2 regions of the Streptomyces vinaceus genome follow, and region 2 is predicted to be linked to the other one. Evidence: riboswitches for the same ligand, from Rfam matches in the RefSeq annotation. Region 2 holds a riboswitch; the other holds the start of a gene.
What was found. A riboswitch is a leader RNA that binds a small molecule or an ion and turns the genes downstream of it on or off. The one in region 2 is predicted to bind guanidine.
Positions count from the first base shown of each region.

Region 1 (11,147 bases), 3.6 Mb from region 2:
GCCCTCCGGGCCACCCTCGGCACGAACGCCCCCCTGCTCCACCTCACCTCCCTATCGGACCGGGCCGTGTCTTTTCGGGGGCGGGTCCCGGCTGCCGAAGGGGTAGATACCGAGGGCATCCGCACGGGCCGGGCGTCGGGCGAGCTCCACAACTAGTCACCCTCTGTGTTTAGATGCCGGAGAACCGGTAACAAGGAGTAGTGGAAGCACGTCAATACCCGGCGAAAGGCAGGAACATGAACCTCAGCGCAGTGCTCATCCTCGTCGTGGCCCTCGTCCTCGTCGGCCTCCTGGTCGCGGCCCCCAGCGCCACGGTCCGGAAGAACCCCTTCCCGGGCCGCCGAGCGCGGGCCGGCCATCGCCGCCCGGGCGCTCCCCGGTCGACCCGGGTGCCCGGTCAGCGGGACGTCCGCCACCACGCGCGCTGACCCCGGGCCCACGCGCCCGTACGACCCGCCGTCAGGCCTGCGGCGGGGCCGGCGGCGCGGGCAGGGGCGGGCCCTGCGCGAGGATCCGCGCCGCGGCGAACTCCTCTCGGTCGGCCTGCTCGGCCAGGTCCAGGTAGCCGTACGCGTCGTCGCCGACCGGGATCCGCAGCGGTGTCGGACCCTGGGCCGCGACGATGTCGAGGACCCGCGCGGCGAAGTCCTCGGGGCGTCCCGTCCCGGGGTTCTCCGCCAGACCCCGGGCACCTTCGAGCATCTCGCGGTTGGTCACGTCGTAGACCGGGATCCGGCGCCGCGCCTGCGCCATGGACGTGCCGTACCGCGTGGCGAACATGCCCGGTTCCACCACCGTGACGCGGATGTTGTGCGGGGCGGCCTCGATCGCCAGGGCCTGGCTCATGCCCTCCAGCGCGTGCTTCCCGGCGACGTAGGCGCCCATTCCGGGGAACGCGATCCGGCCGACCACGGAGGAGATGTTGACGACGTGGCCGTGTCCCTGGGCCCGCATGAGCGGCAGGACGAGCCGAGTGAGCCGCCACGGCCCCACGACCAGGGTCTCCAGCTGATCGCGCAACTCGGCGTCCGACACCTCCTCGACCGCACCGAACAGCCCGATGCCCGCGTTGTTGACGAGGACGTCGATGCCGCCGAGGCGGTCGACGGCTCTACGGACGGCTTCCTCGCAGGAGGCGGCGTCCCGCAGTTCGAGCGGTATCGGGACGATACGGCCCGGCCAGGCGGCGGCGAGGCCCTCCAGGTCGGCGGTCTTGCGGGCGGTGACGGCCAGTTCGTCCCCGGCGCGGGCCGCGGCCGAGGCCAGCGCGTGTCCGAGGCCGGAGGAGCATCCCGTGAGCAGCCAGCGTCGTCCCATCGTTACCCCCGTGACGAGCGAGTGGTGCGGACCGTGGTGCTGACGGTCATGGTCGGGGGGCGGCGGCTTTCGGTCATCCCCTCCCGCGGGGGCGTGCGGAGGCGCGCGGGCGCACGTACGGGCGCACGCGGCGCCGTCGGCCCGGGCCGCCGGTCACACCGATTCGGTCGCGAAGAGCTCCAGGTGGGCGCAGTGCGGGCAGCGGTACGCCTCTATGCGCCGCCGCGGCCTGCCCAGCCGTCTGGCGCCGCCGAAGAGGCCCCGTTCCAGCGGTCCGGCGATCCAGCGCGCGTACCCCCGGGCCCCCTCCCCCGCGTCCTCGACGAAACCCGGCTCCAGGCCGACGCCACCGCAGTACGTACATCTCATGCCGTCCACGGGCCGAGTGTACGAACCGGCGCGGCGGCGGGTGAGGAAGTTCACCGCGGGTGACGCCCCGGGCGGCGCATCGCGTTGCTAGATTATCCGGCGGCCGGTCCACGGCCCCGGACGAGATGCGCCGTACCCGGTTACGCACGACGACGCGCGAGGTGCCGCACGAGCGGCGCCGCCCCGCTGTCCGCGCCCGGGCAGCGTCCTCGTCGAGCAAGATGGGCCGTACGCCATGACCGTGCCACTCACCCGCAGCCTGTACCGGACGACCGCCCACGCCGCCGGGGGACGCACCGGATCCGTCCGCACGGACGACAAGCGCCTGGACCTCCGCCTCGCCCCGCCGCGCAAGAAGGTCCCCGGCGCCACCAACCCCGAGCAGCTGTTCGCGGCCGGTTTCGCCGCCTGCTTCACCTCGGCGCTCGCCGAGGTCGCCGCCGAGTTCGGGGCGGACGCCTCCGCCGCAGAGGTGGCCTGCGAGGTGCAGCTCGGGACCACGGACACGCCCGCGGGCTACGGCCTCGCGGTGGCGCTCACCGTCAGCCTGCCCGGGTGGCGGGCGGCGGACCTCCAGCCCCTGCTGCACCGGGCGGACGCGGTCTGCCCGTACGCGCAGGCCGTGCGCGGCAACGTACCGCTGACGCTCTTGGCCGTGGACGGGGCCGCGGCCGATGACCGCGCCTGAGCCCGGGCCCGGGGTCCCGGTGCCCCCGTACGGCGCCTGGCTGCGGCGCGGCATCAGCCGCGACGGCGGACCCCTCGTCGAGGACCGCGAGGTGGTGTGGCTGCAGGCCGGGCCGTACTACGCCGACAGCCGGGGCTTCGCCGGTACGACCTCCTTCGACGGCACCCGGGTGCGCTTCCACCACCTCACGGGCGAGCCGGGCGAGGACACCGGCACGTTCCACCGGGACGGCGCGAACCTCGTCGAGCAGGGCACCAACCCCGACGGCGGCACCTTCCTGGAGGTCTGGACCCCCCTCCCGGAAGCCGAGGAACCCTACGGCTCCTGGTCGGGCCCGGACCACCACGTGGTCCGCGTGGGCCCCCACGTGGTGCACGTGGACGCACACACCGGCACGTACTGGCACCTGTGACCCACCCGCCCGCGGCGGCCGCTGCCGTGCGCAGGGCTCCGCCAGGAGGGAGGAGTTGCCCAGGCCGGCCAAGGGCACCGCACATGTTTTCGACATATGCGCCGGGGAGATAACCATCCCGATACTGCGCGCACGCCAGCTGGGGGTGTCATGAGGTACGACCTGTCCGGTCGCTTGGTGGTGGGGATCGCCTCCAGTGCCCTGTTCGACCTCACCGACTGCGACGCGGTGTTCCGGGAGCGGGGAGAGGACGCCTACCGGGCCCACCAAGAGGCCCACGTGGACGACGTGCTGGCCAAGGGGGTCGCCTTCCCTTTCGTCCGGCGCCTGTTGTCGTTGAACGACCTCGCGGAGCCGCCCGAATCGCTGGTCGAGGTCATCATCCTGTCGCGAAACGACCCGGACACCGGCCTACGGGTCATGCGTTCGATCCAAGCGCACGGACTGCCCATCAGCCGAGCCGTCTTCCGGCAGGGGCGTTCGTCGCACAGGCTCATGCCGGCGCTTCACATGTCGCTGTTCCTGTCGGCCCACGGGGCCGACGTTCGCGAGGCGGTGGCGGAGGGGATGCCTGCGGGTCACGTGCTGGAGACGGCGCGGGTCGATGACGAGGCCGATCCTGAACTGCGCATCTCCTTCGACTTCGACGGCGTACTGGCTGATGACTCCGCCGAGCGGGTCTTCCAGAGCGCCGGCATCGAAGAATTCCGTGCGCACGAGGTCCGCAATGCGACCACACCGCACGATCCAGGGCCGCTCAGCGAGTTCCTCGCCGGCATCAACCGCATCCAGCGCCGCGAGGAGGACGAGCGCCGCAAGAATCCGGGGTACCAGCCGCGCCTGCGCGTATCCCTGGTCACCGCTCGGGACGCCCCCGCGCATGAGCGCGCCCTGCTGAGCCTCAAGCGGTGGGGGCTACGGGTCAATGACGCCTGCTTCCTGGGCGGCGTCGACAAGGCCCCCGTGATCACTGCCCTGGACCCGCACATCTTCTTCGACGACCAGGTCTCCCACCTGCACGGCACCGCACCCGCCACACCCAGCGTCCACATACCGTTCGGCATCGTCAACGCCCCCTCATGAGCACGCTCCGCGGTCGTCGTCGGCGTCCGGTGGGCCTCGTACGACGGACCAGTGCGGGCCACCGGGATCGGGCGAGCGCTGGATGATCGACCGGTGATGCCGCGCAGGCGGCCGCTGTTAGGTTCGGCTCCGTGCTCTGGGCTCCTCCCTTCGCGCCGGTCGATCACCACTCCCGCCACGGGCCCGCTACGGCGCGCCGCGGTCGGTTCGGGTGGTGGCCCGGGCGCGGGCGGGCCCGGCAGCAAGGGGCGCGAGTACGGCTGACAGCAAGGACACACGATGGCGACGTTGGACCGGATGGACGTGGGGCTGCGCGCCCTGCACCTGCTGGAAGGCCAGCGCATGGCGCAGCGCCTTTTCGCGCACGTGATCGCCACGCAGGTGATCAAGCCCGGGCGCAGCGAGGAAGAGGTCGACAACCGGATCGCCCTGATCGCCCGGGAGGTGTTCGGCGTACGAGCGGGCCGGGTCGGCCGCCGGTTCGTGCGGTCGGGGTCCACGGGGACGCACCCGCGGGGAGCCGGAGGTGCCGGCATGCGGGTGCGGGCGTGCGGCCGTTACGACCAGAGCCGGAAGCGTTCCCAGCCGGCCCGGGTGCGTTCGTAGCGCAGCCGGGTGTGGATGCTGCTCTTGGCCGCCTGCCAGAACTCCACCTCGGCGGGGGCCAGGGTGTAGAGCGTCCAGGCCGAATCGACGAGCGAGGGCTCCTGCTCGATCAGGGCCAGGGCCTTCTCCAGGGCCCGGTCGCGATCAACGGTGTCGGTCAGGTGCTGGCTTTGGCGACCCAGCAGCGTCTCCGCGCGGGCGGTGGGTGAGCGGTCCAGGAAGTCGGCGGTGTTCTCCTCGGCCGCGCCCGGCGTCACGCTGCCCCGGATCCTGATCTGCCGGCCGTGTTCGGGCCAGTAGAAGGTGAGGGCGGCCCTCGGGTGGTGGGCGAGCTGGCCGCCCTTGGGGCTGAAGGCGTGCCCGGCGAACCGCCAGCCCGAGGCATCGACACCCTTGAGGATCAGCACCCGGGCGTCCGGATCACCGGCCGGGTCGACCGTGGACAGAGTCATCGCGTGCGGATCGCGCACACCGTCGGCTACGGCTTCCACGAGCCAGGAGAGGAAGAGCCGCACCGGATCGGCCGGGGCCTGCTCCGGATCGAAGTCCGGCAGCGGGCCGGCGAACACCTCCAGACCGCGCAGCCACTGACGCGTGCCACCCGCCTGCTCCGAACCCGCGGTCATCATCAGCTCCTCGGCTTACGGCAACCCCACACGAGCATCTTGCATCCGCGAGGCCATGTTCGTAAATCAGCTGGCAAATGCTTGTCACATCGACCAGAGGGGCCACAGATGCGGTTCTGTGTGATGCGCCCTGCCGAGCGGGCCCGGGCGGAGTCGGCACAGCCTGGCCCGCACGCGAAAAGCCCGGCCGGCACACGCGTGCCGACCGGGCTTTCTCACGACAGCGGCACCACGGGTGGGGCCGCTGCCGTCACAGGGGGGTGAAGGATCAGGCGGGGGTGATGTTCTCCGCCTGGGGGCCCTTCTGGCCCTGGGTGACGTCGAAGTTGACCTTCTGGCCTTCCTGCAGCTCACGGAAGCCCTGGGCGGCGATGTTCGAGTAGTGGGCGAAGACGTCCGGGCCGCCGCCGTCCTGCTCGATGAAGCCGAAGCCCTTTTCCGAGTTGAACCACTTCACGGTTCCGCTGGCCATGTGTCCTCCAAGGGACTCTGGACCGGTCCCGCACCTTGCGGGAGCCGGAGGTGATCGCCCTGGTCCTCAGAGACTGCGAACAGCAAAATCGCCCGTGAACGTGCACTCACGGGCAACCGGTACTTCGGAACCATGACAGCTGGTGCTGACGCTACACGGACAGCCCCGCTCGCACCACGAGAACACCCACCCGGCATGCTGCGAACGTCAGACCGGTCCCGGCCGAGCAGACCCACCGTCAGCACGCCGGCCCGCCCGCGCACCCGGTGCGCCAGGTGTCAGACCACCACGAGCCGTAGGGTTCTCCTCCCCGATTGAAGATCATGTTGTAGGTCTACCTCCTGTCCCTCCTCAGCGACGAGCGTGGGGTCAGGGGCGAGCGTGAGGCTGACGGCGGGACCGCGGGGGGCGTGCGCGGGGGCGGTTGCGCCGCTTGGGGGTGGGACCTGGCCCAGTAGGTCGCGGTGACGGTGGAGGAAGGTGCGGTCGACGCCGGCGCGGCGGGCGATCGCGGCGACGCGGCGAAGGCGATGTGGACTATCCCGCCTGGCAGTTGGGCCGCGGCCACCCGGCCGCCGTGACGGAAGAGACGTACACGCTCTTGCCGTCCGGGTCGACGGCTACCTGCGCGGTACGCGGCAGCCGCTTCTCCTCGACGGTGGTGGCCAGGGTGGTGCCGTCCAGGCGGAGCAGCAGTTCTCCGGCGGTGGCGTAGTCGGCGCTGGAGTCGGGGTGAACGGCGAAGGAGCGGTAGGCCAGCCGGGGAAGGTGGCGAGGAGTTCTCCGGTTACGGCGTCGAAGCGCCTGACGGTGTCGCGCTCGCGGACGTAGAGGGCCGTCGACGGACGGGACGATCTCCTCGATGTGGTGCAGGGGCGCCTGCATGAGGACGGGGTCCTTCCCCGCCTCGGCGGCCACGATCATCTGAGAAGTCGCCGTGTTCAGGCGCCTCTTGTCCGGAATGCTGTGCAGCGGCGTTCAGGGTGGCCCTCGTTGTGGGCCAGGGAGGGCGGGGTCACCGATCCCGGCGATAGGTGGCCGCGACTTGGCCGGTGTCCGGGTCGACCACGCTGATCCGGTTCGCGCCTGGCTCGCCGCTCCGGTGCGCGACGTACACGAGGCCCCATGGCCGCCCCCTTGACAGGGTGGCTGCGGTTCATCTTGGCGGTCGCCGGTGGCGCCCACCAGCGGGTGGCTGCGGAATCGGCCGGATACGGCCCTCGCCTTGGCGCGTCCCTGCCGTCTTGGCTCCCGCGCCGGGGGGGGCGGCGGTGTGACCGGGGTGGGGTGGGGCGGGACCGCAGCGGTCGGGCCGCCTTCGGGGAGAGGACCTGGCATGTCCTACTTCTTCTACGCCGCCCACCGGGGGTCGGGGCCGTTGGGCAACGGGGGTCCGCGATCGACCCGGCGACGGGGAGGTCAGCCGCCGACGCCATCCGCACCTGGGACTGTGACCACCGTGGCCGGCAGGCCGACTTCGAGCTCCAGCCCTTGAAAACCCCTGCCCCCGAGGTGTCCCGCCAGTTCAGCATCGACGCCCCGCTGAACCGGATCGTCATCAGTTGGAACTGACCATGCGCGCCAGACCGTGTAGTGCCCGCCGGCCCGCCGCAGCAAGACGTGAACGCCCCGCGAGCAGAGGCTGGCCTGAACCCGGAACACACCCCCACGCACCCCCGCACCCACTCGCGCGCCGGCGCACCCGACCGCAGCGCTCCGCGGCCCGCCGATTCGAAACGTACATCCGGGTTCGCGACCCCAGGTGACGAGTCGCGTGAAGGCGACTAGCATGGCCAGAAGACGGTCGCAACTGCGAAATCCGTTCTCTGGCCTCCCCTGACGCAAACAGGCTTGGGAATTGTCCAGAGGGTCCGTGGCCCACGAGGTCACGTTGACGACGGATTCGCACACAACACATTCACCTGGCGACCGAAAGCCTCCGCACACGATATGCGAGAGGAGGCCAAGCGAACTCGTGCCTCAATGAATGGAACAACTTTGAGAAGGGTTCTTTAATCATGCAGGCAATTAGAGTGAAGCGGCTCTTCGCCGTATCCGCCGTCGGTGTCCTGATGGCCGGTGGCGCCGCGCTCGGCGCCGCGGGCACTGCCTCTGCGGCTGTGCCGACGCACCCCGCCACCTCCGTCACCTCCGTCATCCACGGCGGCGGTTGGGACGACGACGACGGCGGCTACGGACACAACCACGGCGGGTACGACAACGACGACGACTGGGGCGGAGGATACGACGACGGCTGCTGACGCGCCGAAATCTCCACTGTGTGGTCCGCCGATCCGGCGGTCCGCACAGCGCCGCGTCCAAACGGCTCCCGTCTATTCGTAGACCCGGGTGACCGTCACCGAGACGGAGTACGAGCAGCGATTCGGGTGCCCGGTGAGCATCCCTTACGGCGCGTCGCATCTCGGCGGTAGGCCCGCCAAGCCGGTCCGCCGTTCCGGCGGTTCAGCTACAGCCTGCCGAGCGCGCTTCGGCCGACTCTCGGTTTACGCTCGACTTTATGCCAGCCGACGTCGGCGCTGCCGGGCGTACCCCTTACGCCGAGCGCCATATCGTCTGGGATCGGGGTTCATTTGCACGCCACCCCAGCTGCGTGCCCAGCATCCGGACTGGGTATTCCGCCCCAGAGGCACCCCCTCCGGGCTCGACGACATCGGCCACCTTGGTTTCCGGTACGGGCCGGCCGACGACCAGCCACCGATGGTCAGCGGCATGGACATCGCTCGCAGGCGCCCCCACGCCCCTCGGTCAGCAGGGCCGGGAGTAGTCGGGATCGGCGTAGAGGAAGACGCCGGCGGACGCTCAGGGAGGACTCCGGCATCCTCACCGGAGACGAGGCGCAGCACCGCTGCGAGCGGGCCTGTCGGCTCTCACTCAGCGGGTGGAACGGGAACGGGGCTGACCGGTCTCAGAGCGGAACTTCTCGTGGAACGTCTCGCGGTAGACGCTGGGTGCCACTCCGACATGGGCCTTGAACAGCGTCCGGAAGTTGGCCGGGGTACCCAGGCCGCAGTGCCGCGCCACGGCTTCCACCGTCAGGTCGCCTGCCTCCAGGAGTTCCCTCGACCGGGCCAGTCTGGCGTCGAGAAGCCATCGCATGGGCGGCCGGCCGGTCTCGGCGTGGAAGCGGCGGATGAGGGTCCGACGGGACGTGCCGGCCCGGTGGGCCAGCTGGTCGACGGTGAGCGGCTGGTGCAGGTTGCACAAGGCCCACTCGTACACCCGTGTCAGTCCGTCGGAGCGGTCCGGGCGCACCGGCAGGTCGATGTACTGGGCCTGGCCGCCGGTGCGGTGCGGGGCGGCGACCAGCAGTCGCGCCTGCTGGTTGGCCATGCGGGCGCCGTGGTCCCGGCGGATCAGGTGCAGGCACAGGTCCAGACCCGCGGCGACCCCGGCCGAGGTCAGGACCTGCCCCTCGTCGACGTACAGCACTTCCGGCCGCACCGACACCCGGGGGAACCGCTCGGCCAGAGCCGCCGCGTACTGCCAGTGCGTGGTGGCCCGGTGCCCGTCGAGCACCCCGGCGGCGGCGAGGGCGAACGCGCCGGTACAGATGGACACCATGCGGGCCCCGCGGGCAGCCGCCCTCGCCAGCGCCGCCGTGACCGCGTCCGACGGGTTCTCCGGTTCCACGTACCCCGGGACGATGACGGTGTCCGCGGACGCCAGGCAGTCCAGCCCGTGCACGACGGACAGCGCCGGGCCGCCGTGCATCGGCACGGTTCCGGGCCGCTCCGCGCACACGGTGAGCCGGTACGGCCCGTCACGCCAGCTGCCGAAGACCTGCAGGGGGATCCCGATGTCCAGGGCGAGGACGTTCTCCAGCGCCACCACGACCACATGGTGCGCGGCACCGGCCCCCTGACCGGCCCCCTGATCTTCCTGCATGGCACGATCCTATCGCCGCATGGCACCCGTGCCACTCACGCCCGCGCCCAGCCCGCGCCTACGGTCGTGCCATGAAGGATTCCCTCCCCGTGCCGGCGCTGCCGGACACCCCGGTGGCCCGCAGCGCCGTCGCGTACGTCCGGTCCTGCGAGAGCGAGCCCGTCGCCAACCACAGCATCCGCAGCTACGTGTTCGCCGCTCTGCTGGCCGAACACGAAGGGCTGGAGCCCGGCGCCGACTTCGACCCCGACCTCCTCTTCCACGCCTGCGTGCTGCACGACCTCGGCACCTCGCCCGCGGCCCCCGGCGCAGAGCGCTTCGAGGTCGAAGGCGCGGACATGGCCGCCCGGTTCCTCACCGAGCACGGCTACGGCGCACAGCTGGTAGACCCGGTCTGGGAGGCGATCGCGTTGCACGCCACGCCCGGCATCGCCGAACGCCGCGGGGCGCTGGCGTACCTCACCCGCCGCGGCATCGGGGCGGACTTCGGAATAGGGGCCGACTTCGTTACGGACGCTCAGGGCGCGGCCGTCCACGGCAGCCACCCGAGGCTGAACATGGTCACCGCGCTGGTGGACGACATCGTCCGGCACGCCACCCGCTCCCCTCAGGCGGGCGCCCGCTACACCCTCGGGGGCGAGGTTCTCCGCGAGCGCGCCGAACCCGGGGCCACGACCTTCCTCGAACGCGCGGCACCGACCTCCCGCTGGGGGAGGTGAACGGCGCTCCTTGACCGTGCGGCGACGTCACGGTCTGCACGGGGCGGCATCGGGCCGGGAGCGGTCACCTCGCCCGCCCGGCGCCCCCGCAGAGGACGCCCGCACGACCATCCCGGCGGAAGGAACATCGCCAACGTGCCGGGAACGATGAGTTCCGGACCGGGCCTGCGCGCCTCCTTGCCGGCCCTGTGCACGCCGGATGGCTGGGCCAGCAGGCCCAGGGGCTCGTCGCCGGCGCCGTCAGCCGCCCCGGTGGGCGGGTCCTGATCCGTCACCTTCCGCCGCCGCGGCCGCCCGTACCCGTTGCTCCTCGCGAGCGGAGCCGACGTCCCGTTCCAGGGGTGTACGGCTCACGGCCGTCGCGAGGTCCTCCAAGGCCCGCTTCTGCATTTCCGCCCCGCGCCGCGCCACCGGGCTCCCGTCCCCGGCGGCGCCCTTCCACGCCTGGAGCGCCTCCGCCACGCGCGCCCAGTCCGGATTCCTGTGCTCGCGCACGTCGAGCGCCGCCTGCGCGGTGTCCGCCTCCAGGGCCTCGGCGAACCGCTCCGCCTCGGGGACGGGACGATGGTCGGACCGCGGGACGTGGCTCTCCATGAGCATCGCCGCCCGGTCGAACCCCTTGAGCGCCTCCTGCGCCTCCTGCGCCTCACGTGCCGTCAGGCCCCTGGGGCGGACCGGTTCCTGCCTCGCCCGGTCGTACGTCTCCTGCCAGGCGGCGCGTGCCTGCCTGCTCGCCAGCAGTGCCCTGCGCAGGTCGGCGCGGTGTTCCCGGGTCGGTTCGGCGTAGCTGCGGAGCACCGCGGCCGCGTAACGGCCGTCGGCGGCGAGCCAGTCCGCAAGCCGGCCCGGCAGCCGGGGTGTCTCCCATGCGGGGAACACCAGGTACGCCAGCATGGCCAGGGCCCCGCCGAGCAGGGTGAGCACCACCCTCTCCGGGACCGTCTGCTCC
Region 1 covers NZ_CP023692.1:1,069,193-1,080,339, forward strand. The annotation lists gene CP980_RS04795 (DUF1152 domain-containing protein) at 1-156, shown strand, start outside; gene CP980_RS04800 (hypothetical protein) at 237-428, shown strand; gene CP980_RS04805 (SDR family oxidoreductase) at 460-1,317, opposite strand; gene CP980_RS04810 (hypothetical protein) at 1,471-1,686, opposite strand; guanidine-III (ykkC-III) riboswitch at 1,783-1,845, shown strand; gene CP980_RS04815 (Ohr family peroxiredoxin) at 1,922-2,374, shown strand; gene CP980_RS04820 (hypothetical protein) at 2,361-2,786, shown strand; gene CP980_RS04825 (5'-nucleotidase) at 2,937-3,869, shown strand; gene CP980_RS04830 (hypothetical protein) at 4,149-4,475, shown strand; gene CP980_RS04835 (pyridoxine/pyridoxamine 5'-phosphate oxidase) at 4,427-5,101, opposite strand; gene CP980_RS04840 (cold-shock protein) at 5,370-5,573, opposite strand; gene CP980_RS04845 (hypothetical protein) at 6,111-6,497, opposite strand; gene CP980_RS04850 (hypothetical protein) at 7,592-7,834, shown strand; gene CP980_RS04855 (GlxA family transcriptional regulator) at 8,466-9,479, opposite strand; gene CP980_RS04860 (HD domain-containing protein) at 9,551-10,198, shown strand; gene CP980_RS04865 (FUSC family protein) at 10,439-11,147, opposite strand, start outside.
Region 1: another riboswitch for guanidine. It lies ahead of CP980_RS04815 (Ohr family peroxiredoxin); the one in region 2 lies ahead of CP980_RS21085 (DMT family transporter).

Region 2 (11,147 bases):
GGTCCCCTTCATCCGCGCCCTGGTCGGCTGAGGGTCCGGGCCACGCAGAAGGCCCCGCACGCGAACAGCGCGTGCGGGGCCTTACGGGGAGTGGGCCCGGTGGGACTCGAACCCACGACACACCGGACCTAAACCGGCGCCCTCTGGCCAGCTGGGGTACGGGCCCATCGCGGCTACTTTACTGTGCTCGTCCCCGTGTTGTGCCGAGAGATCCTTTCGAGAACGTTCCCGTCTGGCTGTGGCAGGAGGGACACAGGTAGCGGAGGTTCTCGCGGCGGTTGTCCAGGCGGTCGCCGTTGATGTGATCGATTTCCAGAACGAGCCGCCTCCCTCGCCACGTGTCCCCGATCCCGCATGCGTGGCACACGTGCGGTACGTCGAGGTCGTCAAGGGCGCGCCGCAGCACGGCGGTCTTCTCACGACCGGAGCCCGCTTCGCGGCGTTGCAGGACGTCCCGGGCCGGCCTGCGGGCAGGTGACCGGCTTCCTGCACGATGCCCCTGCCCCGTGAAGTGGTCCGTGGATATCCCGTACTCCTCGATGCTGCGTCTCGCCTTCGCGCGGGCCGCTCCGCTGAGCTCGCCATGGCCCAGCGAACGCAGCACCCCCGCGATGCTGTGGACCTCGGCGACGGCTCGAGTGATCTCCGCGCGCGAGAACAGCCTGTCCACGCGGCGCACCTGAGTGGTGAAGTGCGACGTGTCGATCCCGAAGCCGTCGAGCTTCTTCCGGACATGGCCGAACGAACATCGACGAAGTGGGACGTGTCGATTCCGTAGTGGGCCAGCCGTTTGCGGAGGTAGGTACGAAGGTCCCCGCCCGGCGGGGTACCGAGCCGGCGCATGAGATCCACGAGGCTGGTGGCATCCGGAACACTCGCGGCGAGCAGTTCGTGCGTGTACCGCGGCCTCTTCACGCGGACCGCCGCCGGTTCCGCCCGCGGTAGGTGTCGGTCGTGGCGTGGCAGTTGGGGCACATGAGTCGGAGGTTCTCGGCGCGGTTGTCCCACCAGTTGCCGTTGACGTGGTCGACCTCGTGGCGCAGCGGCTTGCCGTTCCACTCCACTCCGACGCCGCACTCCGCGCATTCCTCCGGCACTCCGGACGCGAGCAGAGCCCTGCGCAGCCGTGCGCCCGGGACCCTTCCCTCTTCGGGTGCCCTCGGGCCGAGCGCGGGTCCCAGGGATCCCTTCGCGCGCCGTTTCCGCGCCATCGTGAAATGCGAGGTGTCGATGCCGAGCGCGGCTATCCGTCGGCCGATGTGGGTGTGGTTGCCGCCGACCTGGCTGATGCCCAGGCGGGAGATCACCTCCCTGACGGAGGCCGAGGCCGCGACCAGCTCGCGCAGCCGTTCCTCCGTGTGCCGCACCCGATGCGTGGAAAAGTGCGAGAAATCGATGCCCGCTTCCAGCATCTTCGCGCGTATGTACCGCTTGGTGCCCGGCGTGGGATCGCCCCCCCACCAGAGCACCGCGTGATGGAAGTCCGTCGTTGCCCGAGCTGCTTCTTCCAGCAGGTCTCGTGTGTAGCGCACCGCCACCGCCACCCCTTCGTCCGGCCCCGCGTTCGTGTCTCGTACGGGTCAACGAAGCGGTATGCGGGTGGTTACGTCCGATAAGCGGAGCGGCCCGCACCGGGAAGGGTGCGGGCCGCCGCCGGGAAGGCGGGGCGCGTCAGATGCCCAGATCCTTGATGATCTTGGCTACGTGGCCCGTGGCCTTGACGTTGTAAAGGGCGCGTTCGACCTTGCCCTCCTCGTCCACGATCACCGTGGAGCGGATGACGCCGGTCACCGTCTTGCCGTACAGCTTCTTCTCGCCGTAGGCGCCGTACGCCTCCAGGACCTGCTTCTCGGGGTCGCCGACCAGGGTCACCTTCAGGTGCTCCTTCTCGCGGAACTTCGCCAGCTTCTCCGGCTTGTCCGGGGACACGCCGATCACGTCGTAGCCGGCCTCGGCCAGCACCGACAGGTTGTCCGTGAAATCGCAGGCCTGCTTCGTGCAGCCCGGCGTCAGCGCCGCCGGGTAGAAGTACACGATCACCTTGCGGCCCTTGTGGTCGGCGAGCGAGACCTCGTTGCCGTCAGCGTCGGGCAGGGTGAAGGCGGGGGCGGTGTCGCCCGGCTGGAGTCGCTCGCTCATGTCAACTGTCTCCTCGGGAGGGGATCGGTACGGTCCGAGACTAAGCTGACAGACTGTTCATGGTGGGCTACGCCCCCGACCGACCGACCCGACGACGACGGAGGCAGCGCGGTGCCCGAAGCCAGGACCCCCGCACAGATCGAGGCGGACATCGTCCGCCGCCGCGAGCAGCTCGCCGAGACGCTCGACGAGATCGGCGTGCGCGTGCATCCGAAGACGATCATCGGGGACGCGAAGGCCAGGGTCGCCTCGACCGTGGACCACACCGCCGGGCGGGCCGTCGTCGCCGTGAACCGTCTCCTGACGGACGTACGGGACGGCCTGCGCCACGAGGACGGCGCTCCGCGCTACGAGCGGATCGCACCCGTCGCCCTGCTCGCGGCGGGTGTGATCGGCCTGCTCGTGGTCTCGGCCCGGCGCAAGCGCTGATGACCCTGCGGCGTACGGGCGGCGCGCGGGCGGGTAGGTTCGTGGTGTGAGCGACGACACCAACACCACCACCCACGACAAGCTGCCCATCCGCATGCTGCACGACCGTGTGCTCGTGAAGTCCGACTCGCCCGAGGGCGAGCGGCGCTCGGGCGGCGGCATCCTGATCCCGGCGACCGCTGCCGTGGGCAAGCGGCTGGCCTGGGCCGAGGTGGTCGCGGTCGGGCAGAACGTACGCAGCGTGGAGCCGGGCGACCGGGTGCTGTACGACCCTGAGGACCGGGCCGAGGTCGAGGTACGGGGTGCCACGTACGTGCTGATGCGCGAACGGGACCTGCACGCCGTGGCCGCGGAGCGGCTGGAGGGGTCCAAGGACTCCACCGGGCTCTACCTGTAAGCGGGCATCATCGGGCGTCCGGCGCCGGGCGCCGGGCGTCGAGGGGTCGGTGACCGGTGTCACCGGCCCTTTCGCATGGGCTTTGCTACGGTGGTGGGGAACCCCGACGAGACGCGCCGTACCGGGTAGCCGTGGCTGGACGACAAGACGACGCACCCCGTTCGCTCTCGTTCCGGAGGTGCCCTGTCATGGCCTGGGTTCTGCTTCTCGTCGCCGGTCTGCTCGAAGTCGGCTGGTCGATCGGTATGAAGTTCACGGAGGGCTTCACGCGGCTGTGGCCCAGCGTGTTCACCGGTGCCGGGATCATCGCCAGCATGGTGCTGCTCTCGTACGCCGCCAAGACGCTGCCCATCGGTACCGCGTACGGCGTATGGGTGGGCATCGGCGCCGCCGGGGCCGCCGTGCTCGGTATGGCGGTGCTGGGTGAGCCCGTCACCGCCGCCCGGATCTTCTTCATCTGCCTGCTGCTGGTCGCCGTGGTGGGGCTGAAGGCGACCTCCGGTCACTGACCCGGCTCCTCGGGCCGCCGGCCGCCGCTACTCCAGGTACTCCGACGGCGGGCGGCTGCGCAGGCCGCCCGTCACCCCGCCCAGGGCGCCTGCCGTGGAGCCCGTGGTGGCGCCGGCGCTCGTCCCCGTGCTCCCCGTACTCGTTCCGGCCGACGTGCCCGCGTCGCCCTGGTCTCCCGTGGTGTCCCCGCCCTCCGGGGTCCGGCCCCCGGTGGTCTGCCCCTGGTCCTGCCCCTGGCTCCGGCCGCCCTGGCCCTGGCCTGCGGTGGGCGGCGTCGGCCGGCCCGGGCGGTTCGGCCGGCTCGGCGGGGCCGGGGACTGCGGGGTGCTCTCCTCCTCCGAGGGCTCCGGGCTGCCGGGGACGAACGGCGGCGGGGACGGGGCCGCGCCCGGCTGGAGATCGAGGTCGAAGTCCAGGGGGTCGCTGTTCTCCAGGGCCGACTTCGTGTACTGCGCCCAGATCCGGGCCGGGTACCCGCCGCCCCCGATCCGGGCCTCGCCGAGCGCCCCGTACAGGGATTCCAGGGCCCCCGTGTCGGGGTCCTGGCCCATCATCGAGACGACCGTGACCAGGTCCGGGGTGTACGCAGCGAACCAGGCGGAGCGGTCCAGCTCGCCGGTGCCCGTCTTGCCCGCGGCCGGGTGCCCGGCGGCGAGGGCGGCCGTGCCGGTGCCGTTGTCGACGACGCTGACCAGCATGGACGTGGTGGTGTCGGCGGCCTCGCGGCTGATGGCCTGCTTCGGGGTGCGGTCGGGCAGGTGGATGTCGGCATCCCCCTTCTCGATCTTCTCGACGAGGGTGTACGGGGTGTGGCGGCCGTGGTCGGCGAGGGTCGCGTAGGCCTGGGTCATGTCCAGGACGCTGGCCTGCATGGTGCCCAGCGCCATGGCCGGGCCGGCGTCGAAGTTCGGGGTGTCCTCGGGGATGCCGAGGTCGATCGCGGTCTTCTTGACCTTCGCGGTGCCGACGTCGACGACCATCTGTGCGAAGACGGCGTTGACGGAGAGGTCGGTGGCGGTGTTGACGGTGATGTTGCCGTAGGAGATCTGGCCCTCGTTCTCGGGGGCGTAGGGGGTCCGGGTGCCGACCACGCGGCGCTTGTTGTCCCCGTTGTAGACGGTGTTGGGGGTGATCAGGCGGCCGTCCTGGGTGCGGGAGTCGTTCTCGACGGCGGACGCGAACACGAACGGCTTGAAGGTGGAGGCCACCTGGTAGTCGTGCCGGGTCGCGTTGTTGACGTACTGCTTGGTGTAGTCGATGCCCCCGTACATGGCGACGACCTTGCCGGTGGCCGGGTCGATGGAGACCCCGCCGGCCCGTACGACGCGGTCGGCCTTGCGCTTCTCCGGGTCCAGCTCGCTGACCATCTTCTCGTCGACCGCCTCGACGAACGCGTTCTCGCGGCTCTTGTCGATGGTGGTGGTGATGCGGTAGCCGCCCTCGGCGAGGGTCTTCTCGTCCAGGATCTTCTGCTCGACGATGTAGTCCTTCACGGCCTCGACGAGGTAGCCGCGCTGGCCGGAGAGGCCGGCGGCCGGGCGGACCTTGCCGGGTTCGGGGAAGCGGATGGCGGCCCGCTCGGCGGCCGGCAGCCACTGTTTCTTGACCATGCCGTCGAGTACGTAGTTCCAGCGGGCGAGGGCGCGCTCGCGGCTCTGGGGGTGGGCGACGACGTCGAAGGCGCTGGGGGAGTTGAGGAGGGTGGCGAGGTACGCGCCCTCGGCGGTGGTGAGTTTGTCGACGTCCTTGCCGTAGTAGGCCTGGGCGGCGGCCTGGATGCCGTAGGCGTTGCGGCCGAAGTAGCTGGTGTTGAGGTAGCCCTCCAGGATGTAGTCCTTCGACTCCTCGCGACCGAGTTTGATCGCGATGAAGAACTCCTTGACCTTGCGCTTGATGGTCTGTTCCTGGCCCAGGTAGTAGTTCTTGACGTACTGCTGGGTGATGGTGGAGCCGGACTGGGTGCCCTTGCCGGTCGCCGTGTTCCAGGCGGCGCGGACCATCGCCTTGGGGTCGACGGCCCGTTCGGAGTAGAAGTCCCGGTCCTCGGCGGCCAGTACGGCCTCCTGGACGGTGCGGGGGATCTGCGAGAGCGGGACGTTGACGCGGTTGACCTCGCCGTCGCGGGCGAGCTGGGAGCCGTCGGCGTAGAGGTAGAGGTTGGACTGGGCGGTCGCGGCGGCGTTGGCGGGCGGGATGTGGACCAGCAGGTAGCCGGCGACGAACGCGCCGACGACCAGCAGGCCGAGCAGCACGACGGCGGCCAGGACCATGCGCCAGGTGGGGACGAGGCGGCGCCAGCCGGTCCGCTTCCGTTTCCGCTCGGCCTTCTTGGCGGCCCTGCGGGACTGCTTCTCACCGGCCGGCTGCCGCGGCTGCCCCGCCGACGGGGGCCCCGCGGAGGTGTCCGGGTCGCGAGGCGTCCAGCCCGGTGGTGGTGACTGGTCGCTCATCGCCAGAACTCCTCGACGCCGTACGAAATATCCACGTATGTACCCCATGCTGTCTACCCGATCGGCCGCTCGTTCCGCGTTGGACGGGCGTAAACCGGTCGCGTGGATCGCCCCTCCGCACTAAGCTCGCGCGCTTTGGCCGACGTAGGAACGACCGGGAAAAAGGGAGGGATACGGTGCGCCAGGCAACGGCTCGCACAAGGGGCCGCGCGACGGGCGGCGCGACGGGCGGCGCGACGGGCCGCGCGAAGGCCCGCAGAGCGTGGCTCTATCCGGCCGTGGCGGCCGGCGGATTCCGGCGCTACGCCACCTACGGGACGGCGACGGCGGCAGGGGTGTTCACCAACACCGTCTTCGGATTCATCCTCGCCTACACCTACGTCGCCCTGTGGGACGAACGGCCCGGCCTGGGCGGTTACGACCAGGCCGAGGCCCTCACCTTCGTCTGGGTGAGCCAGTCGCTGCTCGCCGCCGGCGCGCTCATCGGCGGCGGCTTCCAGGAGGAGATGCAGGAGCGGATCCGTACGGGTGACATCGCCGTCGACCTGTACCGGCCGGCCGACCTGCAGATGTGGTGGCTCGCCGCCGATATGGGGAGGGCCGGCTTCCAGCTGCTCGGGCGCGGGGCGGTTCCGCTGCTCGCGGGCGCGCTGGCCTTCCCCTTGGCGCTGCCCGCCGATCCGCTGCGCTGGCTGCTGTTCCTGGTGTCCGTGACGCTCGGACTGACCGTCAGCTTCGGGCTGCGGTACCTGCTGGGGCTGGCCGCGTTCTGGCTGATGGACGGGTCCGGGATCAACATGATGGCCGTCGTCGTGCAGATCTTCTTCTCCGGGATGCTGCTGCCGCTGACGGTGTTCCCCGGCGGTTTCGGCGAGTTGGTCCGCGTCCTGCCGTGGGCCGCGATGCTGCAGGTGCCGCTGGACGTGCTGATGGGCAAGCACGCCGGGGCCGGGGGCGCGGTACGGGCGCTGGGCTTCCAGTCGCTGTGGGCGCTCGTACTGCTGGGCGCGGGGCGGCTGTTGCAGTCGGCCGCGACGCGGAAGGTGGTCGTCCAGGGTGGCTGAGGCGGAAGCGGTGGAGGCGGTCGGGGCTGCTCGCCCTTCGGCGTGGTCCGGGGGGCCGGTGGCGGTACCGGTGCGGAACCGGGCCGTGGAAGGGGTGCGCGGCTACGGGCTGATCGTGGCGATGTGGGTCCGGTCGACGATGACGTACCGGACCTCGTTCCTCCTGTCCACCTTCGGGAACGCGGCGATCACGCTCCTCGACTTCGTCGCGATCTGGATCATGTTCTCGCACGTGGAGGCCCTCGGCGGCTTCACGCTGCCCGAGATCGCCCTCCTGTACGGGTCCTCGTCGGCCTCCCTGGGCCTGGCGGACCTGCTGCTCGGCAATACGGACCGCATCGGCGTCCGGATCCGCGACGGCTCGCTCGACACCATGCTGGTGCGCCCGGTCCCGGTGCTCGCGCAGGTCGCCGCCGACCGCTTCGCGCTGCGCCGGGTGGGCCGGATCGGGCAGGGGCTGGCGGTCCTGGGCTGGGCGGTCTCGGAGCTGGACGTGGGGTGGACGGCGGGGAGGGTGCTGCTCCTGCCCGTGATGGTCGTGGCCGGGGCGGCGATCTTCGGGGCGGTCATGGTGGCCGGCGCGGCCTTCCAGTTCGTCGCCGGGGACGCCGCGGAGGTGCAGAACTCCTTCACGTACGGCGGGAACACGATGCTCCAGTACCCGCCGACGGTGTTCGCGAAGGACCTGCTGCGCGGGGTCACGTTCATCGTGCCGCTGGCCTTCGTGAACTGGCTGCCGGCCCTGTACGTGCTGGGGCGGCCGTATCCGCTGGAGCTGCCGGGGTGGGTGGCGTTCGTGAGCCCGCTGGTGGCGGTGTTGGTGTTCGTACCCGCGTCGCTGGCGTGGCGGGCGGGGCTGCGTTCGTACCGGAGTACGGGGAGCTGAAGGCGATATGGGAAGCGACGCGCTGATCGAGCTGGACGGGGTCGAGAAGGTCTTCGACGTACGGCGCCGGGTGAGTCTGATGCGCCGGGAGAAACGGCAGGTCAGGGCCGTGGACGGGATCAGCTTCCAGGTGGCGCGGGGCGAGGTGGTCGGCTACATCGGGCCCAACGGCGCCGGGAAGTCGACCACGATCAAGATGCTGACCGGCATCCTCACCCCGAGCGGCGGCCGGCTGCGGGTCGCGGGCATCGACCCGGCGCGGGAGCGGATGCGGCTGGCGCACCGGATCGGGGTGGTGTTCGGGCAGCGCACCACGCTGTGGTGGGACCTTCCGCTGAAGGACTCGTACGGGCTGATGCGGCGGATGTACCGGATCCCCGAGGCGCGGTTCAAGGCCAACCTGGAGCGGTGCGTGGACCGGCTCGACCTGGCCGAGCTGCTGGACGTACCGGTACGGCAGCTCTCGCTGGGGCAGCGGATGCGCGGGGACATCGCGGCGGCGCTGCTGCACGATCCGGACGTGCTGTACCTGGACGAGCCGACGATCGGGCTCGACGTGGTGAGCAAGGCGAAGGTACGTGCCTTCCTGCGGCAGTTGAACGCGGAACTCGGCACGACGGTGCTGCTCACGACGCACGACCTCCAGGACATCGAGCAGCTGTGCGAGCGGGTGATGGTGATCGACCACGGGCGGTTGATGTACGACGGGGCGCTGGCCGGTCTGCACGCGATGGGCGAGGGCGGCGGGGAGCGGACGCTGGTGGTGGACCTGGAGCGGGAGCTGCCGGAGATCAGCGTGGCGGGGGCGCGGGTGGTGAAGGTGGACGGGCCGCGGCAGTGGCTGGCGTTCCCGGCGGGGTCCTCGGCGGCGCCGCTGGTGGCGGAGGTGGCGTCGCGGTACCCGCTGCTGGACCTGTCGGTGCGGGAGCCGGACATCGAGGACGTGATCGCGCGGATGTACGCGGGGCAGGGATAAATCAGGGGTGAGCGGGGGCCGTACCAGGGTTGGTCCCATACAACTCTTCCGCTCAACTACATAGGCTGGTCCCCATGAATGACGAGCGGCCGGAGAAGCCGTTGCCGGAGCTGAGGGCGTCGGACGCCGACCGCGAGCGGGTGGTGGAGCGCCTGCGCGACGCCGTCGCCGAGGGCCGGATCGACATGGAGGAGTTCGAGGAGCGGCTGGAGGCCGCGTACACGTCGAAGACGTACGCGGAGCTGGAACCGCTGACCCGCGACCTGCCGGCGCCGGGCGGGCCCCCGATGCCGCTGGCGGCCGCGGCGCCGGCCCCGGTGGCGGCGGACGGTTCGTGGGCCTCGCGGATCGGGGGCGGCGGCGTACCGGCGTCGTCCTCGGCGGCGGTCGCGGTGATGTCCTCGTTCCAGCGCAAGGGCACCTGGACGGTGCCGCCCCGGCTGGACGCGGTGGCGTTCTGGGGCAGCGGCGACCTGGACCTGCGCGAGGCGAACTTCGCGGAGCGCGAGGTGGTGATCAACTGCATCGCGATCATGGGCGGTATCCAGATCACGGTCCCGCCGGGCGTGGAGGTCGACGTACGGGGCTTCGGCTTCATGGGCGCCTTCGACCAGCGCGGCGACACCTCGGGCCCGGTGGCTCCGGGAGCCCCGAGGGTGGTGGTGACCGGCCTGGCCTTCTGGGGCGGGGTGGAGGTCAAGGTCAAACCGCCGAAGCGCCCGAAGCCCCTGGGTGGCGGCCCGAAGCTCCGCAAGGAGCTGTAGGCCGGGCGGACCGGTTGAGGGGCGGTCGCGGGGCGGTCGCGGGGTGGGTCCCGGCGCGCCGGGAACTCCTGGGGGGTCTCGGGAGTCGGATGCTATGCAGACAAAACCGGCGCCCGGGGGAAGGGAGGACACATGGATCACCGCACCAAGGCCGTAGGCAACGGCGCAGGCTCACGCGCAGGCTCCGGCAGCGGCGCACGCGCGGGCAACGGCGCAGGCACCGGCTCCGGCGGGTTCGTGTTCAACGAGGCCGACGAGGAGCGCCGCCACGGCGTCCGCCGCATGAAGACCACCGCGACCGGCCTGCTGATCCTGGTCGCGCTGGTCTACGTACTGACCACCTGGGCCGAGCACGCGGGGGCCGGTGCCTGGGCGGGGTACGTCCGGGCCGCCGCCGAGGCCGGCATGGTCGGCGCGCTCGCCGACTGGTTCGCCGTGACCGCCCTCTTCCGGCGGCCGCTCGGCCTGCCCATCCCGCACACCGCGATCATCCCGACCAAGAAGGACCAGCTCGGCGTCTCCCTCGGCGAGTTCGTCGGCGAGAACTTCCTCTCCGCGGACGTGGTCCGCGCTCGCCTCCACGCCCTCGGCATCGGCGGCCGGCTCGGATCCTGGCTGGCCGAGCCCGCGCACGCCGACCGGGTCACCGCCGAGCTGGCCACCGCGCTGCGCGGGGCGCTGACCGTACTGCGCGACTCCGATGTGCAGGCGGTCGTGGGCGAGGCCATCACGCGGCGGGCCGAGACCGCCGAGATCGCTCCGGGGATCGGCAAGACCCTGGAGCGGGTCGTCGCGGACGGCGGGCACCGCCGCGTCGTCGACCTCGTCTGCCTCAAGGCCCACGACTGGCTGGTAACGCACGGGGAATCGGTGATGGGCGCGGTCCAGGGCGGGGCGCCCGGCTGGACCCCGCGGTTCGTGGACCGCAAGGTCGGCGAGCGCGTGTACAAGGAGCTGCTCCGCTTCCTGACGGAGATGCGGGACATGCCGGAGCACCCGGCGCGCGGCGCGGTGGACCGGTTCCTGACGGACTTCGCGGCCGACCTCCAGTCCGACACGGACACGCGGGCCCGGGTGGAGCGGCTGAAGTCCGAGATCCTCCAGCGCGGTGAGGTGCAGGACGTGATCGCCTCCGCCTGGACCGCGATCCGCGCGATGATCATCTCGGCGGCGGAGGACGAGCACAGCGAGCTGCGGCTGCGGGTCCGGTCCTCGCTGCTGTCCCTGGGGTCGCGGCTGGCCACGGACGGCCGGCTCCAGGACAAGGTGGAGGGCTGGATCGAGGGCGCGGTGGTGTACGTGGTGACCACCTACCGGGCCGAGATCACCTCGCTGATCACGGACACGGTGGCCGGGTGGGACGCCGAGCACACGTCGCGGAAGATCGAGGCCCACATCGGCCGGGACCTCCAGTTCATCCGGATCAACGGCACGGTGGTCGGCGCCCTGGCCGGCCTGCTGATCTACACGGTCTCGCAGGCGCTGGGTGCGTAGGCGGGCGCGGGCCGGCCGCGCCCTCGCGCCACCGGCTT
Region 2 covers NZ_CP023692.1:4,670,356-4,681,502, forward strand. The annotation lists gene rdgB (RdgB/HAM1 family non-canonical purine NTP pyrophosphatase) at 1-31, shown strand, start outside; tRNA gene CP980_RS21055 (tRNA-Leu) at 92-166, opposite strand; gene CP980_RS21060 (HNH endonuclease signature motif containing protein) at 179-670, opposite strand; gene CP980_RS21065 (HNH endonuclease) at 912-1,538, opposite strand; gene bcp (thioredoxin-dependent thiol peroxidase) at 1,672-2,139, opposite strand; gene CP980_RS21075 (DUF3618 domain-containing protein) at 2,251-2,568, shown strand; gene CP980_RS21080 (GroES family chaperonin) at 2,663-2,965, shown strand; guanidine-III (ykkC-III) riboswitch at 3,045-3,122, shown strand; gene CP980_RS21085 (DMT family transporter) at 3,154-3,474, shown strand; gene CP980_RS21090 (transglycosylase domain-containing protein) at 3,502-5,925, opposite strand; gene CP980_RS21095 (ABC transporter permease) at 6,204-6,989, shown strand; gene CP980_RS21100 (ABC transporter permease) at 6,982-7,875, shown strand; gene CP980_RS21105 (ABC transporter ATP-binding protein) at 7,883-8,851, shown strand; gene CP980_RS21110 (DUF1707 SHOCT-like domain-containing protein) at 8,926-9,615, shown strand; gene CP980_RS21115 (DUF445 domain-containing protein) at 9,748-11,109, shown strand.